DNA from 2 places in the Synechococcus sp. R6-5 genome. Region 1 is predicted to be linked to the other one. Evidence: predicted binding sites of a transcription regulator. Region 1 holds the regulator's gene; the other holds the start of a gene.

What was found. Region 1 encodes NtcA, which controls nitrogen genes in cyanobacteria. Its sites were predicted from a motif close to GTANCNNNNGNTAC; they were not measured.
Region 2: NW818_RS03300 (ferredoxin--nitrite reductase) is a predicted target of NtcA. The motif match lies at 3,954-3,967, and genes of this name have one in related genera.

The regions. Positions count from the first base shown of each region.
Region 1 is NZ_JANSHV010000079.1:993-12,407, reverse strand. Features, by position in the region: gene psbV (photosystem II cytochrome c-550) at 1-82, opposite strand, end outside; gene NW818_RS04900 (hypothetical protein) at 404-1,291, shown strand; gene NW818_RS04895 (Card1-like endonuclease domain-containing protein) at 1,314-1,706, opposite strand; gene NW818_RS04890 (hypothetical protein) at 1,747-2,235, opposite strand; gene NW818_RS04885 (M61 family metallopeptidase) at 2,526-4,346, opposite strand; gene ntcA (global nitrogen regulator NtcA) at 4,628-5,302, shown strand; gene eno (phosphopyruvate hydratase) at 5,541-6,824, shown strand; gene NW818_RS04870 (prolyl oligopeptidase family serine peptidase) at 6,821-8,884, opposite strand; gene treZ (malto-oligosyltrehalose trehalohydrolase) at 9,001-10,860, shown strand; gene NW818_RS04860 (NAD(P)/FAD-dependent oxidoreductase) at 10,857-11,415, opposite strand, start outside.
Region 2 is NZ_JANSHV010000057.1:49-5,619, reverse strand. Features, by position in the region: gene ntrB (nitrate ABC transporter permease) at 1-819, opposite strand, end outside; gene NW818_RS03305 (CmpA/NrtA family ABC transporter substrate-binding protein) at 965-2,287, opposite strand; gene NW818_RS03300 (ferredoxin--nitrite reductase) at 2,349-3,896, opposite strand; gene NW818_RS03295 (CAP domain-containing protein) at 4,089-5,228, opposite strand; gene NW818_RS03290 (hypothetical protein) at 5,245-5,391, opposite strand.

The DNA of each region.
Region 1 (11,415 bases):
TCAACGCAGCCAACAGCAGGACAAGCAACCGACGACGCGCTGGCGCAAACACCTTCTGAAAAGAAAAAGCTTTGCTAAACATGGTTCTCCGTAGATCAGCCTAGAAAGAGGAGAGGTGGGCTCCACTCCAGCCACAAACCCGACAACAGGATCAAGAATAGACCATTAAGAGATCATTTGCAGATGGGATCCGGGATAGTTTCCCAATGGTTCCATTTGCCTTTGGTGTTAAGTTTGATTACGGAGCTATGGCCTGTTGGGAGTCTGTTGGCCGAGAGCTGACTTGGCCACAGCCCAGTCGAGAGAACTGAGCAGGTAATGAGCAGGTAATATAGAGCTTGGCTTGCTTGCCTGGCAACCTCAGAGCAGGAGAATACGGCAGACTCCGTTCCAGGTTTTCCCCATGTCCTCTATCCGATTCCAGCCGTTGCGGGTGGCTTTCACCTGTGCGGATCCCAGTCAAGTGCAAATGCCCGTTGCCGATTTGCTGGCGGCCTTGCCGGCCTCACCGCTTCTGACCTACACAGACCCGGAAGCAGCGGACTTGCGGGTAGAGCTGTTGCCCGATGCCACTTATCACTTTTACCGGCGGGGGGAAGAGGTGGCTCTGGCGGCCTTCCGGATCCCGGTGAAGAAGCTACTGGCCCTGCCTCGCAAGCTGGTGCGGCTGTTGGAGCACGTGGCTGCTTTTGGTAATCTTTTGAACCTGCAACCTGCCAGCGATGCGCTGAGCAGCATCTTGGAAGTGGAATTTCTCCAACTGGAAACCCCGGCCAGCAGCTCTGCCCCTGCCGAAGTGAGCCCCCTGCCGCGGGATCCCCAGGGACAAGTACAAATCCAAGCAGGCCGCAACCTGGCCATTGCCTTGAGAAACAGAGCCCCCACTCCAGTGCATGTTTATGTCACCGTCTTTGACGAGCGGCGGTACAGCGTGGATTTGGTTTACCCCTATCAACCAGATCTGCCTGCCCGTTTACGCCCCAACGAGAGCCTGCTGATTGGCTCTGGCCCCCGCTACCTGCTGCAGATGCAGCTGCCAGAAGGAACAGACGTAGCGGTGGATCGCTTCAAAATCTGGGTCAGCAGCACCAGCATGCAGCCAGGCATTATGGTGATGCCCCCTCTGGGGCAACGGCTGGAACCTCCCTCAGAAGATCCCTACGGGGCCGGATCCCGCCTGGATCGGGAAGTCCGGCTGGCCATTCTGGGCAAGGCAGGCAGCACTCCCATGCCGGCTTTTGCCGAGGATCCCTGGTGGTGTATGGAACAAGCTGTCAAGATTGTAGCCTAGCTAGCTTTTGTCAGGTGCTCTTTCAGACATGACTTTTCAGAATTTTGATAAAGGTCGGCTCAACATCGTCAACGCCGATTACTGACAGCTTATAACTGGAAGACAGGCTAATTTTCTTATCCTGATCAACATCAGTCAAGACTACAAAAGCCTGATTCTGCTGAAGACCAAGCCTGGAAGCCAACCTAGAGTACTTGTCTATACTTTCATGATAATCACCCGTTTTGGATTCTACCCAGTAAAACTTATCATTGACATAAAAGAATAAATCTATTTCAAAATCATTTCCATTCGGCAAAGTAACTTGAGTATTCATGATGTAAGAAAAACTGATCTTTTTGCCTTGCTGACTGGCAATCTTTACTAGCTTTTCTTTGACATATCGCTCCAGCCATCCTCCTGATAGAAAGTTCAATGCATTTGGGTCTCTGCTCGGCTTTGCTTCTAAAATAAATCTAGCTAGGAGACTTCAAATAATGGTACTCCTCCAAGAAGGCGATACTACAGAGCATATTCGCAAGTTGGCAACTATCTGATACTACCTGGTTTGGCTCGTCTTTCAGAATCAGGGAGAAAGCCTCTCCTTCGTTCATGTTTGACTTTATCGACTTGTAGAGTTTTCTAATTGAATAATATCTATCTCCCATAAAGTTGGATATCTGATTTAGCTTGCTGTTCAGTTTGCTACCAACCCTACTTGCTTCCTTGGTTTCCAAGCTTTTAATTCTTATTCCTTTAGACCACAGAAATAAAGCTAACCTCAACTTATCACGGCTGATATGATCAATGACTTCCTGGGAACTTTCCTCAAGCGCTTTGACAACAGCAACTTCTTGTGAGTCCCAACTTACTGCTTGATTTGTCGCTCGAGGAACCTCAAGCCTTTGAAGATTAGGCTGTAGTTCCTGATGAATGTCTTCCGCTCTTTCCACTCGGCTGGCCAAGATGGTTCTCTGTTCATTCGGATGCCTGTCACGTTGAGACATACCTGTAGATGAGGAGATAACTTTTGTAGTTTCTCGCTTCCATCTCCCTGACCTAAGCCTAACTCCTATCAAGATGCCGATGGCTATTCCAACTAACAAAGCTAAAATTAAATCCATTGGATTTAGTCCCGATCTTTGTTGTCGTTACCTTTGGCTTGAGTTGACTAGACTACCCGCTTGTCTCAACATGCTAGGGGGAGGTGAGCGAATTTTCAAGTGGAGGGGGCTTGCCCCTGACCGCAGAGAAGCTAGGTGCGAATGAGGGATCCCAGCCAGCCTTGCTGAAGGGCTTCTTGAGCAGGAGTCAGCTCAGGCAATACCTCCAACCTATAGACATCAGGCCGAGGGGGATCCAACGGGATCCAGAAATGTTTCAACTGATCGGCTTGAAAAACGCTCAAACAAATGATCTGGTGGGGCTGATAGGCTGTCAAGCGTTCTGTCAGGTTGGCGGCGCTCACCTTGAACCCATCCAGGGCCACCAGCTCATCGCCGGCCCAGATGCCCGCTTTTTGCGCCGGGGATCCCATCTCTACTACGCTGATGCGATTGCCCTCGCCGTTGAAATTGAGGCCCAGGTATGGGATGGGGTTGGGGCGGCTGAAGTGGGCTTTAAGGGTGAGGCCAAAGGGGTGTAGGTAAGTGTTGTAGTCTAGCTCTTCCGTGCCTTCCACATAGGCTGCGAAAAACCGGCCAAGATCGGCACCAGCTGCCCGCTCAAACGCCTCCCGCAAGTCTTGGTCGCTGTAGCCCTTCTCTGACCGACCAAAGCGCTGCCACAGATCCTGCAAAGCTGTATCCAGGGATCCCTGACCGCCGGAAAGGTGGCGAATGTGCAGATCCAGCAGCCAACAGACCAAAGCCCCCTTTAAGTAATAAGAAACCTGGCTGTTGAGGGTGTTTTCGTGGGGGCGGTAGAGTTTGATCCAGGTGTCGAAGCTGGATTCCCGCAGCGATTGCACGGCCCGGCCCGGAGTACGCTGTAAGCGACCAATCTGTTCGGAAAGAATCTTCAAGAAATCGCCGGCACTGAGGATCCCTGCCCTCAACAAGATGACGTTTTCGTAATAGCTGGTCGCCCCCTCACAAAACCACAGACATTCCAGATAATTTTCCTGGTTGTAATCGATCTTTTCCAATGCCAGAGGACGCAGACGCTTGACATTCCAGGCATGAAACAACTCGTGGGCCATCAGAGCCAAAAACCGACGATAGGACTCTGGCTGATGCAGCTCTAGCCCAGAGTAAAGAAGGGTGGTGCTGTACTTGTGCTCAAGGCCACCAAATCCTCCCGGCGACAAATGCACGATAAACCAGTAACGGTCATAGGGTAGCCCACCAAAAAATGCGGCTGTGGTTTCGACAATGGCCTTGGCATCGGCAACGGCCCGATCGACATCCAGAGTGCCCGACCCCCAAACCACAAGGTAATGCGGGATCCCTTCCACCTCAAACGATTGCATCCGATGCAGGCCCACCTCCACCGGGCTATCCACCAGCTCGTCATAGTCCTCTGCCACAAAAGACTGGCCGGAAGCGGGATCCCCAGAAGAGGAGATCAAAGGCCGCAAACTGGTGGCGATGCGCCAATCCGGCTTGGGGGGGATCACCGTCAAAGTGTAGGGTTCCCGCTCGCGACCGGGCACGTAGAGAAACAGCGCTGCCCCGTTGAAATAGGCGTGGGTCAAATCCAGATGGTTTGTGCGCACCGTCAGCTCATAGGCATAGACCCGGTAGCACACCTTCACGGCAGAACAGCCCGGCGGATCGATCTGCCAGGTGTTCTTGTCCACCTTCCGCCAGGCCAAAGGGATCCCTTGCTCAGTTGCCGCCTGAAACTCCTGCACATGACGGGCATACTCCCGCACCAAGTAGGATCCCGGCGTCCACACCGGCAGTCGCAGCCGCAAAGGCACCTCTGGATCCACCTCTTGGATCTGCAGTTCCACCTCCAGCAGGTGATTGGCCGGATCCGGCATCCGCACTGTGAAATGCTGGCGGCTCAGTTGAGAAGGTGCAGCAACGATAACCTCTGGGATCCCCATAGATAGATAGATAGAATGTTCCAACCCACTCCACTCTCTACCGCCAAGGGCCGACGCAACCCCCAGCGACAATGGCTCTTATCCTAACCCCTGCTTTCGGTTGGGGATCCCTTTCTGGGGCAAAAACGAGACTCAAAAATGTAGCACGTGCTACAAAGATGCCTGGGCAGAACCTTCTACTTTAGGGTAAATCTTGGTATCATCATCGATTCTGAAGTCAAGGGGTTGCAACCTAGCCTAATGCTTCTAGATTGATCTTAATAGGTTGATCTTAGGTATAAACTGACCTTAAAAGGTTGATGAGTATGGCGGTGGCCGTAGCGGAAAAATCTCTGATCACAGCCTTCAAGCAATTGGGAGGCCCTCACCATCCTCCGGTTATCGAAACGTTTGAGCGCGGGAAGACCATTTTTTTTCCAGGGGATCCGGCGGAGCGGGTTTACTTTTTGGTGAAGGGAGCCGTTAAGCTCTCGCGGGTCTACGAAATGGGGGAGGAAATCACCGTCGCCCTCCTACGCGAAAACAGCATCTTCGGCGTGCTCTCCTTTATCACGGGACAGCGCTCCGACCGCTTTTATCACTCGGTGGCTTTTACGCCTACTGAGTTGCTCTCTCTGCCGATCGAGCAGGTGGAGAAATCCCTACAGGAGAACGCCGAACTGGCCATGTTGCTGGTTAAAAGCCTGTCGTCTCGTATCTTGCAAACGGAGATGATGATCGAGACGCTGGCTCATCGCGACATGGGATCCCGTCTGGTCAGCTTTTTGTTGATTCTCTGTCGCGATTTCGGGGTGCCTGGCCCAGATGGGGTCACCATCGATCTCAAGCTGTCTCACCAGGCCATTGCCGAGGCCATTGGCTCAACCCGCGTCACCATTACCCGCCTGTTGGGAGAGCTGCGCAAGAAGAAGTACATCTCCATTCACAAGAAAAAGATCACCGTACACGACCCGATGCGGCTGAGCCATCGCTTTGCCTAGAAGGAAGAGGAGAACACTTCCTGAGCAGCACCTTGCCCAGGCAAACCCCGCTCGACGGCTAGTTGAAGCTCTGGCCGGCCTATGTTCAATCTACTGCTGCAGCCTTGAAGAATCTCTGTGCCCGAAGGACAGACTTAAAGTTTTCTGGAAGCTGACCGGATCCCGGGCAAGAATCTACTAGTCTATGGGGGGATCTGGCTTTGGCCAGAGCTATCTAGCCAATTGCTGAGGTGTAACTGTGGAAACGGCCATCGAGTGGATTACCGCCCATGAGATCCTCGACTCGCGAGGGCGTCCCACCCTAGAAGCCCTGGTGGGTCTAGCCAATGGAGCAACGGGCTTGGCGCAGGTTCCCAGCGGTGCCTCGACCGGTACCTTCGAGGCCCATGAGCTGCGGGACGGGGATCCCAAACGCTACGGCGGTAAGGGTGTGCTGAGGGCGGTGGAAAACATCCTTGGCCCCATCCAGTCGGAGCTGCAGGGAGAAGATGCCCTCAACCAAGCCCGTATTGACCAGTTGCTGATCGACCTGGACGGCACCCCCAACAAGTCCCGCCTGGGGGCCAACGCTATTTTGGCAGTTTCTCTGGCGACAGCCAAAGCGGCTGCGGAAGCAGTGGGCTTGCCTCTTTACAAATACCTGGGGGGGCCCTTTGCCAACCTGCTGCCGGTGCCGCTGATGAACGTGCTCAACGGCGGCGCCCACGCCGACAACAACGTCGATATTCAAGAATTTATGCTTGTGCCCATTGGAGCGGCCAGCTTTCGCGAGGCGCTGCGCTACGGGGCTGAGGTGTTTGCGGTACTAAAACAAGTGCTGCAGCAGAAGGGGCTGTCCACCGGTGTGGGGGATGAAGGGGGGTTTGCTCCTGATCTCGACTCCAATGCGGCGGCTTTGGATCTGCTGATGACGGCTATTGAACAGGCAGGCTACAAACCGGGAGCAGATATCGCCTTGGCCTTGGATGTGGCCGCCAACGAGCTGCTGCAGGATGGGCAATATCACTTTGAGGGCAAAGCCCACAGCGCGGCTGATATGGTGGCTTACTACCAGCAACTGCTGGCCAACTATCCCATCCTTTCCATTGAAGATGGGCTAGCGGAAGAAGACTGGGCCGGTTGGCAAGCCATGACCGCTCAACTGGGATCCCGGGTACAGCTGGTGGGAGATGACCTGTTTGTAACCAACCTGACCCGCCTGCAAAAGGGTATCGACAGCGCCGCCGCCAACGCCATTTTGATCAAGCCCAACCAAATCGGCACCCTGACGGAGACCGTCTCGGCCATCCAATTGGCAGTTCAAGCCGGCTTTCGCACCATCATCAGCCACCGCTCTGGCGAGACGGAAGACACCACCATTGCCGACTTGGCGGTGGCCACCCGTGCCGGGCAGATCAAAACCGGATCCCTCTGCCGCAGCGAGCGCATTGCCAAGTACAACCAACTGCTGCGCATCGAAGACGAGCTGGGGGAAGCGGCAGTTTATGCCGGTCGGGTGGGCCTGGGTCCTAGAGCTCGCTAACTTCCCGTTCCGTCCCAGGGGATCCCTAGCACCTGCACCAAAAAGGCCCAGCGGTCGGCAGCTTCCTCAATCAGCTTGCTGGTGGGCTTGCCGGCCCCGTGCCCTGCCTTGGTGTCGATGCGGATGAGGATGGGCTGGGATCCCCCCTGGGCTGCCTGCAGGGCAGCGGCAAACTTGAAGCTGTGGGCGGGCACCACCCGGTCGTCGTGATCTGCGGTGGTGATCAGGGTGGCGGGATAGGCAGTGCCGGGCTTGAGGTTGTGCAGAGGGGAATAGGCGTAGAGGGCCTTGAATTCCTCCGGGTTCTCCGGGGATCCGTACTCGGAGATCCAGGCCCAGCCGATGGTGAACTTATGAAAGCGCAGCATGTCCATCACCCCCACCGCCGGTAGAGCCGCCGCGAACAGATCCGGCCTTTGGGTCATGCAGGCCCCCACCAACAGGCCGCCATTGCTGCCACCGGAGATGGCCAACTGGGAGGGGTTGGTGTAGCCATGGGCAATCAGCCACTCGGCAGCGGCAATAAAGTCGTCGAACACCTTTTGCTTGTTGAGCTTGGTGCCCGCCTGGTGCCACTCTTCTCCGTACTCGCCGCCGCCGCGCAAACTTGGCTGGGCATAGACACCGCCCATTTCCAGCCAGGCCACCAGACCCACTGAAAAGCTGGGGGTAAGTGAGATGCCAAAGCCGCCGTAGCCATACAGCAGGGTGGGGTGATCCCCTGTCCGAGTCAGGCCACGGCGGTGGACGAGAAACATGGGGATGCGGGTGCCGTCTTTGCTGGTGTAAGACACCTGCTGCACCTCGTAGGCCTGGGGATTGAAATCCACCTGGGGCTGACGGAACAGGGTGCTGGTGCCGCTGGTGAAATCGTAGCGGTAGATGGTGGGCGGGGTGGTGAAGCTGGTGAAGGTGTAGAAGGTCTCGGTGTCGTAGCGCTTGCCGCCAAAGCCGCTGGCAGATCCCAGCCCGGGCAGCGGAATTTCCCCCAGGTAGCTACCGTCTAAAGCAAAGGTCTTGATCTGGGTGTGGGCGTCTTTGAGGTAGAAGGCCACAAACTGATTGTTGATCAAGCTAACCCCCTGCAGGGTCTCCTCCGCCTCGGGGATCACCTCCTGCACCTGGTCGGGCTGCTCCAAGTCAATCGCCACCAGTCGCCGCCGAGGAGCTTGGCAGTCCGTCAACAGCCAAAAGCGGGATCCGTCGTTGCCCACGAAGCTGTATTCGGCCTCAAACTCGCGGATGAGCTCTACTACAGGAGACTGGGGATCCCGCAAGTCTTTGTAGAAGATGAGGTTTTTGGGATCCGTGCCCCGCCAGACGGAGATGATGAGGTAATTCCCATCTTCAGTAACCCCGCCGGCAAAGCCCCACTCTTTTTGGTCGGGGCGGTGATAGACCAAAACATCTTCTGACTGGGAGGTGCCCAGGCGGTGGTAGTAGAGCTTCTGGAAGTAGTTGGCGCTTTCGTATTCGCTGCCGGGGGCTGGTTCGTCGTAGCGGCTGTAGAAAAATCCCTGCCCGTCCAGCGTCCAGCTCGCCCCGGAAAACTTGACCCAGCGGAGGTGATCCGGCAAATCCTCGCCGGTTTCGATGTCCCGCACCTTCCACTCTTGCCAATCGGAGCCGGAGCAGGAGAGGCCATAGGCCAGATACCGCCCATCACGGCTGATGGCAATGCCCGATAGAGCCACCGTACCGTCTTCGGAGAAGGTGTTGGGATCCAGCAAGACCCTGGCCTCAGCCTCCAGGCTTTCTTGGGTATAGAGAACACTTTGGTTTTGCAGGCCGTCGTTCTTGAAATAGAAGTAGCGGTTGCCCTCTTTGAAGGGCTGGCTGTATCTTTCGTAGTTCCACAACTGCGTCAGGCGCTCCAGCAGCCGTTGCCGTGCCGGGATTTGTCTCAGGTAGTCGAAGGTGAGTTGGTTTTGTGCTTCGATCCAGGCCCGCGTCTGCTCTGAGTCCAGATCCTCCAGCCAGCGGTAGGGATCCGGCACCGGCTGCCCGTGGTAGATGTCGACAACGGTGGGATCGGGATAGCTGGGGGGATAGTTGAGCATAAGACCTAATCGCTGGAGACCCATTCCACTATGGCAGAGGAGAAGCCAAAAACCCACTCTCCGGCCTTTGCCAGGCATGCTCGCTATAGTGGAAGCCGAGTTGCGGGATAGATTCTGTGTTGCAGGCTTCTCCTTTCTTCCAGGCCGGGCGGATGGGCGCCTATCCCCTGGGCTCAGGCTGCTATCACTTCTCGGTGTGGGCGCCCTTGGTTGAGCAGGTGGAGCTGAAGCTGCTCAGCCCTGTCCAACGTTGCTTTACTCTAGTGCGGGATGAGCAGGGCTATTGGCAGGGGGAGGTGGACGGGATCCCACCTGGGCCAGTGGACTACCTCTACCGCCTGCACACCCAGGCAGGGGTAGTGGAGCGACCAGACCCGGCCTCCCGCTGTCAACCGCATGGCGTTCATGGCCCCTCGCGGGTGGTGGATCCCCACTTCGACTGGCAGGATCAGGGGTGGAAGGGGATCCCCCTGTCTCAGTGGATCCTCTACGAGCTGCATGTAGGCACCTTTACCCTCGAGGGCACCTTTGCTGCTCTGATCCCTCGCCTGCCGGAATTGGTGGAGTTGGGGGTAAACGTGCTGGAGCTGATGCCGGTGGCCCAGTTTCCAGGAGAGCGCAACTGGGGCTACGACGGCGTCTACCCCTACGCGGTGCAGACCAGCTATGGAGGAGCGGCAGGCTTCAAAGCCCTAGTCAATGCCTGCCACCAACTGGGTTTGGCCGTCATCTTGGATGTGGTCTACAACCACCTGGGGCCGGAGGGGAACTACCTGCGGGATTTTGGCCCCTACTTCACCGACAAGTACCACACCCCTTGGGGGGATGCCCTCAACTTCGACGACCGCTATTCTGACGGCGTGCGAGAGTTTTTCCTACAAAACGCCGAGTACTGGCTGGAGGAGTTTCATCTCGATGGGCTGCGGCTGGACGCGGTGCATGCCATCTACGACTTCAGCGCCTACCCCTTCTTGCAGGAATTGGCAGAGCAGGTGGATGCCCTAGAAGCTCGCACTGGCCGGCCCAGGGTTCTCATTGCCGAAAGCGACCTCAACGATGTCCGCCTCATCACCCCCCGAGAGCAAGGGGGCTACGGGCTAGATGCCCAGTGGTGCGACGACTTTCACCACTCGGTTCACACCCTGCTCACCGGCGAAACAGTGGGCTACTACCAGGATTTTGGCCAATTGGAGCAACTGGCCAAGTCCTACCGGGAAAGCTACGTCTTTTCCGGCCAATACTCCCGCTACCGCGCCAGGCGTTACGGCAACTCCGCCGCCGGACGGTCAGGATCCCAATTTGTTGTCTGCATTCAAAACCACGACCAGGTGGGCAACCGCAGGCTGGGAGAGCGCCTTAGCCAGCTCACCTCTTTCGAGGGCCTCAAATTGGCTGCCGCTGCCCTGCTGTTGGCCCCCATGCTGCCGCTGCTGTTTATGGGGGAAGAATACGGGGAGGTGGCCCCCTTTCTGTATTTTGTCAGCCACGGGGATCCCGATTTGGTGGAAGCGGTACGACAGGGACGCCGCCGCGAGTTCAGCGCCTTTGCCTGGCAGGGAGAGCCGCCGGATCCCCAAGCTGAGGAGACTTTCCTGCGCTCCAAGCTCAATTGGGACTTGAAAAAAGCCGGTCACCACCAGGTTCTCTGGAAGTGGTACCAGGCCCTGATCCGGCTGCGCAAAACCCAACCGGCTCTCCAGCACTTGGAGCGGGACGGGGTGGAAGTGGAGCTCTTTTCCAACTCTGGCCTAGCTCTGCACCGCCGCCAGGGATCCCAGGCTTTGCTTGCCCTTTTCAATTTCAGCCCCGATCAGCCAGTCACCTATACCCAATGGCCCAGCGGCACCTGGGAAAAACTTTTGGACAGCCATGAGACCCAGTGGTTGGGAAAGGGATCCTCTCTGCCCGCCGGAAGCCAAGGAGATCTTGTGGAGGTACCGCCCTATGGGGTGGCGGTGTACGGTCAGAACCCCTAAAAGAGGTAATCCCGGCCGCAGCCGTAGCGCCAAGCCTCGCGGCGCCGTCTCCAGAAGTAGTCCTGGGGGTTGGTTTCCGGCTCCGGGCGATCCGTTAGCCTTTGCAGCAGCTCGTAGAGGCCAAGGGCGCCAAAGTGGCCCGCCCATGCCACCAGCTCCGGCAACCCCAACCGAGGCAAAAGTCTGGCTACCAAGCTGGGATCCCGACGCGTCACCCCCCACAGGGCCTGGGCCAAGCCGCCGAACTGCACTACATCCTGCAAAAAGGGCTTCACCACCTGGGGGCCGGCGGCAAACATGGCCTCAAACACCCTGCTCAACAAGCGGTTAATGCTATCGGGATCCCAACTTTTGTTCTGCAGAGGGGGAATCATGGCCTTCTGAAATAGCCAGGTCACGGCCAAGTTGGGCTGGTAGGGTTGCAGCAGGGCCAGGGCTGCCTGGTTCAACTGCCGTTGCGCCAGGGCCTCGTGGATCCCCTGCTGTAGGCGATCCAGGTGGCGCAGCATTGCCCCAAAGCCGCCAAAGCTGAGGGGAGACTGGCTGCCACTGCTG
Region 2 (5,571 bases), on a different contig from region 1:
AATGCCCACACCGCCAATCAACATTTCCGCTGCCACAATGGCCAGCCAAGACAAGCCCACCCCAATGCGCAAGCCGGTGAAAATATAGGGCACAGTTGCCGGGAAAACGATTTTGAAAAAGTACTTCCAGCCGGACATGCGCACAATTCTGGCCACATTGCGGTAGTCCTGAGGGATCTGCTGTACGCCGACAACGGTGTTGATCAAAATGGGCCAGAGGGCCGTAATGAAGATTACGAAAATGGCGGAAGGGTTGGCATCCCGAAAGGCAGCCAAAGAAATCGGCAGCCAGGCCAAAGGCGGCACCGTGCGCAGCACCTGAAAAATGGGATCCAAAGCCTCGTACAGCCAGCGATTGACCCCGATGATCATGCCGCCCACAACCCCCACCAAGCCAGCCAGGGCAAACCCAATGAACACCCGCCGCAAGCTGGCCCAAATTTGCCAGAACAGCCCTTTGGCATTGCCGCCATAGTCAAAAAAGGGATCTTTAATGAGGGGATCCCAGGTGTCCTGCCAAACCTGGAGAGGGGTGGGCAAGTTGGCTCCGGGGCGGCTATAGGCAATTTGCCAGAGAACGAGCACTATTAAAATGGCCGTGGTGGGCAAAAGAACGCGGCGCAGCACTTGGTGGATTTGGACTCGCTGCCTCCAAGCAGAAGAAGATGCAGAGCTGGCCGGGGAGTGGAGCCCGGCATTGGACTGAAGAACAAAGCCTGGGCTGGTTTTCAGCAGCCAGTGGCCTAGGCCAACCAGTAGGGGAAGCAGGATCCGAAAGAGGTGGTAGCCCAACTGTAGGGCAGAGTGGAAAATCCTCATGGCTTGCTGGGAGTAAGGTTGAAGTCAACTTAAGAGGATCCCAAGAGAGAAGGGGTTTCAGTTGAACACTCTTTGTGGGGATTCGGGGATCCCTTCTCTCCTGGACAGAGGGTTTGCAGCTAACTTGCTGGGGAAAGTTGGGAAATTAGGCCAGCTTCTTAATCGCCAATTTCTCCAGGTAGGCGGCAGGATTTTCGGGATCGAACTGCACCCCGTCGAAGAAGGTTTCCACTCCTCGAGAGGTGCTGGGGGGAATGGCTGCCCCCTGACCAATGGCTTTGGCAGCTTCTCGCCAGAGTTCTTCCCGATTCACCCGCTCCACCAAGGCTTTGGTATCGGTGTCGGCAGGCAGATAGCCCCAGCGGATGTTTTCGGTCAAGAACCAGAGATCGTGGCTCTTGAAGGGGTAGGAAGCGTAGTCCTGCCAGAACTTCATCAGGTGGGGGCTGTTTTCAACGACCTTGCCGGTGCCGTAGTCAAAAGTGCCCCGAGAACGGCCCAAGATATCGGGCACAGGCACCCCCAGCCAGCGGCGGTCGCCGATGATGCGACACATCTCCTCTTTGTTTTCCATCTGGTCGCACCAGATCTGGGCTTCTAGCACCGCTTTCAACAGGGCAAGGGTGGCTTTCGGGTGCGCATCCACCCAGTCGGCCCGCAGGGCAAAGGCCTTTTCCGGGTGGCCGTTCCACAGCTCGCCGGTGGTGAGGGCACTATACCCCTCTTTTTGGTTCACCAGCTGGGCATTCCAAGGCTCGCCCACACAGAGGGCTTCCATGGTTCTGGATTTCATATTGGCCACCATCTGCGGCGGCGGCACCACAATGACGGAGACGTCGCTAGTGGGATCGATCCCGCCTGCGGCCAGCCAGTAGCGCATCCATAGGTCGTGGGTGCCACCAGGGAAGGTCATCGCACATTTGGGATCTTTGCCGGCAGCTCGAAGCTCGGCAAACTTGGCCTTGAGGGGGGAACTATCCAGGCCGATTTGCAAATCCCGATATTGGTTGGAAATGCTGATGCCCTGACCGTCCAGATTGAGACGGGCCAAAATGTACATAGGCACCGGCTTGCCATCGGTAACTTTGCCGGTGGTGATGAGGTAGGGCATGGGGGTGAGGATGTGTGCCCCATCGATGCCGCCGGCGGCGGATCCCAGCACCAAGTTGTCGCGGGTGGTGCCCCAAGAGGCCTGCTTGACCACCTCTACGTCCTTCATGCCGTACTTGTCGAAAAACCCCTTCTCTTTGGCGATGATCAGGGGGGCCGCGTCGGTTAGAGCGATGAACCCCAGCTTGGCGCTGGTGGTTTCGGGAGTATCGGCCTGCGCCACCCAGTAGCCTTTGCCCAAGGATTGCGATTGGGCGCGCGGGATCCCAGCCGTAGCCGCCCCAGCCGTGAGAGCAGCCACCCCGGCCAAAAATTGCCGACGGGAGACGGGAGAGGAAGTGCTGAACAGCTTAGACATCGAAACCTCCAAGATTTACAACGACGAAGAAAGAAAAACTTTCAGGACGGCAACAGAACCGCTAGCGGGTTACCAAAACAGAAGCCTGGGCAGCGGACGGATGCTGACGTGGCTTGGCCCCAAAGTGTTCAATGAGCAGCTCCACCAAGACCGGCTTGAGGTCTTCGCAAGGGATCCCTTTGCGCACGCATTCGCCCAGCTTGGCGTCTTTGCCCACCTCTCCCCCCATGTAGATGTCCACGGCCTCCACCACCCTGCCGTCCTTGCGAGCAGTGGTGCCCATAAGGCCGATATCGGCTACTTGGGGTTGGCCGCAGGAGTTGGGGCAGCCCGTCCAGTGGATGCGCACCGTTTGGGGGATCTCCAGCTCCGCCTCCAGCTCCTCCATCAAGGCCACAGCCCGGTTTTTGGTCTCGATAAGGGCAAAGTTGCAGAACTGGTTGCCCGTACAGGACACCAACCCCCGCTGCAAGGGCCCTGGGTTGGGGGAGAACTTCTTCAAGAGCGGCTCTTTGAGGAGCGGGGCCACTCGGGAGTCGGGCACATTGGGGATGAGCACGTTCTGCTCCACTGTCAGCCGCAGCTCCCCGGAGCCGTACACCTCCGCCAAGCGGGCCAGCTCCATCATCTCCAGGGCGTTGAGCCGCCCCACCGGCACATGCAGGCCGACAAAGTTGAGGCCCGGCTGCTTCTGGGCATGCACCCCCAGCAGATCCCGCTTGTGCCAGACCACCTCATCTTTTTCCGCTGCCCTGAGCAGAGGGTGGCCAGTCTGGCGCTCCACAGCCGCCCGGAACTTCTCTAGGCCCCACTCGTCAATGAGCCACATCAACCGCGCCTTTTGCCGGTTGGCCCGCAGGCCGTGATCCCGGTAGACCAGCAGCACCGCCTCACACAGGGGAACCACATCGCGGGGATCCACCCAGACATCCAGGCCGATAGCCTCGGCGCAGCGGCGAGCCGAGAAAAAGCCGCCCACCAGGACGTTGAAGCCCAGGCGGCCATTTTTGAAGGCGGGCACAAAGGCCAGGTCGTTGATCTCCGCATGCACGGAGTTGTCGCGACAACCGCAGATGGCGATGTTGAACTTGCGCGGCAGGTTGCTGAAGGAAGGGTTGCCCTCGCCGTTGTTGGTGATCATGTCCTGCACCTTGCGAGTGAGGCCGCGCACATCGATCAGCTCATCCGGGTCAATACCGGCCAGAGGGGATCCCGTGATGTTGCGCACGTTGTCCATGCCCGACTGGATGCTGGTCAGGCCTACCTCTTTCAGGTAGCCCAGGATCTGGGGCATTTCCTCGATGGGGATGCCCCGCAGTTGCAGGTTCTGCCGGGTGGTGATGTCGGCTACGCCCTGTTCTCCATAGGGGTGGATGATTGCGCCCAACATCCGCATTTGGCCGCTGGTTAGGATCCCATTGGGCAGGCGCAGCCGCAGCATGAACTGACCTGGGGTGCGCTTGCGAAAGAAGATCCCCAGCCACTTGAGGCGGTGATCCCGGTCGTCTTCAGGAATGTTCTCCCAACCCATCCGGGCAAACGCCTCCAGCTCGGCCTTGACCGCCAGCCCATCCTTTTCGCTTTTGAGGCGTTCAAATTGGTTCGCCATGATCGCTGCCGTGGGGTGAACACTGGCTACCCTAGCGATGACGAACCGTTAACTTTGGTATTGGCAGTTACACTTTGTAACAGGTTATGCAGTTTTGTCATTCTCGAATTGCGCTTTATGCATAAAGTCAGGCTTCCAGGAGCAGCAGACCCCTCTTTCCCCTTTGGGAAAGGGGCTGGGGGTGAGGAAAAGCTAGTTGAGAGGGTTGAAAGAGTTGAAAGGCTCCATCTGCCAGAGCAGACGGGGCGGGATCCCCAGCCCTTCGGTGAGGGGTGCGGGCCGTTGGGAAGTTTGGGGATCGCAGTCGTAGAGAGCGGTGGTGTAGCGGTAGCTGCGGGGGGGGCCACCGTTGAGGCGAATGCCGCTAATTTCAAAGGTGTAGTTGCGATTGGGCTGGATCGAACCCACGGAGTAGGTCAAAGTTTCCAGGCCAAAGGCGGGATCCCCCACGCGGAGATCTCCAACAGGCACCGGCTCGCCGCTGAGGGCATCGGTGATGCGGACTTGGGCTTGGCTGAGATCAGCCTTGCCGCCACGGCTGGGCACCGAGAAAGACCAGCGGTAGGCAGACAGGGGCTGGCCGGAAAACCCTTCTAGGCGGTAGAGGTAGCCGTCTTTCTCCGGGAAGGCGATGAACTCTGGATCTGGCACCGACTCGTCAAAACCGAAGATCCAGTTGGCGTTGGCCTGGGTCACCCGTCCAGCCCGTGGGTCAAAGACAATGCCGTAGGCCCCCTGGGCGTACTGAGGATACAGGTTCCAGCGGCGATGCCCCACATCCACAAAGTTTTCTCGACCTGGCTCGGCAAAATAGATGTCCACCTGCCGCGCCAACACCCGGCCTGGATCGGGGCCGTTCAGCTCTAGGATGGGCCCAACCGCCAGGTTGCTGAAGCGGGATCCCGCCTCCCCAGCAGGGGTAAAGCAGCGCCAAGAAGGGGGCGGCTGGTGGCTGAGAGTACCATTGGCTACCTGCATCAAGGCCGCTTGCTGGGCGGCTTCTAGGAACTGAGGATTGAGCTTCACCGGCGGTAACTGGTGCAACAGCCGTAGAAAATTCAGCCGATCCATCATCTTTTGGGCTGCTGCAGGCGTAAGGCGACCGGGGTTGCAGGTAGCAACCTGGGGCTGTTCGGCGTAAATAGGCCCCGTGAAGCTGCGGGTCTGGCGATCCAGCCGGCACAGGAAGCTGGCAATCGGCACCTCCCCTGCCCGCGGTGGCTCCATCGAGGTAGGGGATCCTCCACAGGCCGCCAGCAGACAAAGACAAAAGATCCCCGCGATCCTCAAAGCCCAAGGCTGAACCAACTTGGGCAACCGCTGCAAGGGCATGCAAAAACCAGCCGAATTATGAGCCGGTGGGGGTGGGGGTGATGCTGGGGGGGCTGACGGTGCTGCTGCTGCTCTCGCCACAAGCAGGCAACAAGCCCAGACAGGCAAACAGGGCTAAGGCTGCCAAAAGCTGGTGGGTCACTTTGGGTTGCAACGTAGCCATGACAACAAACCTCCCAAATGCTGTTGGGTTTGACTCTGTTCTATCACCTGGCCGAGTGGGCCACAGCGTCAAAACTCATGCCGACAAGGGTATAACTTAAGCCCAAGTCAAGGAATGCTCACCCAACTCAGCCACATCCACTAGGGATGACATCGAAGCCCACTTTCTCTCTCCACCCAT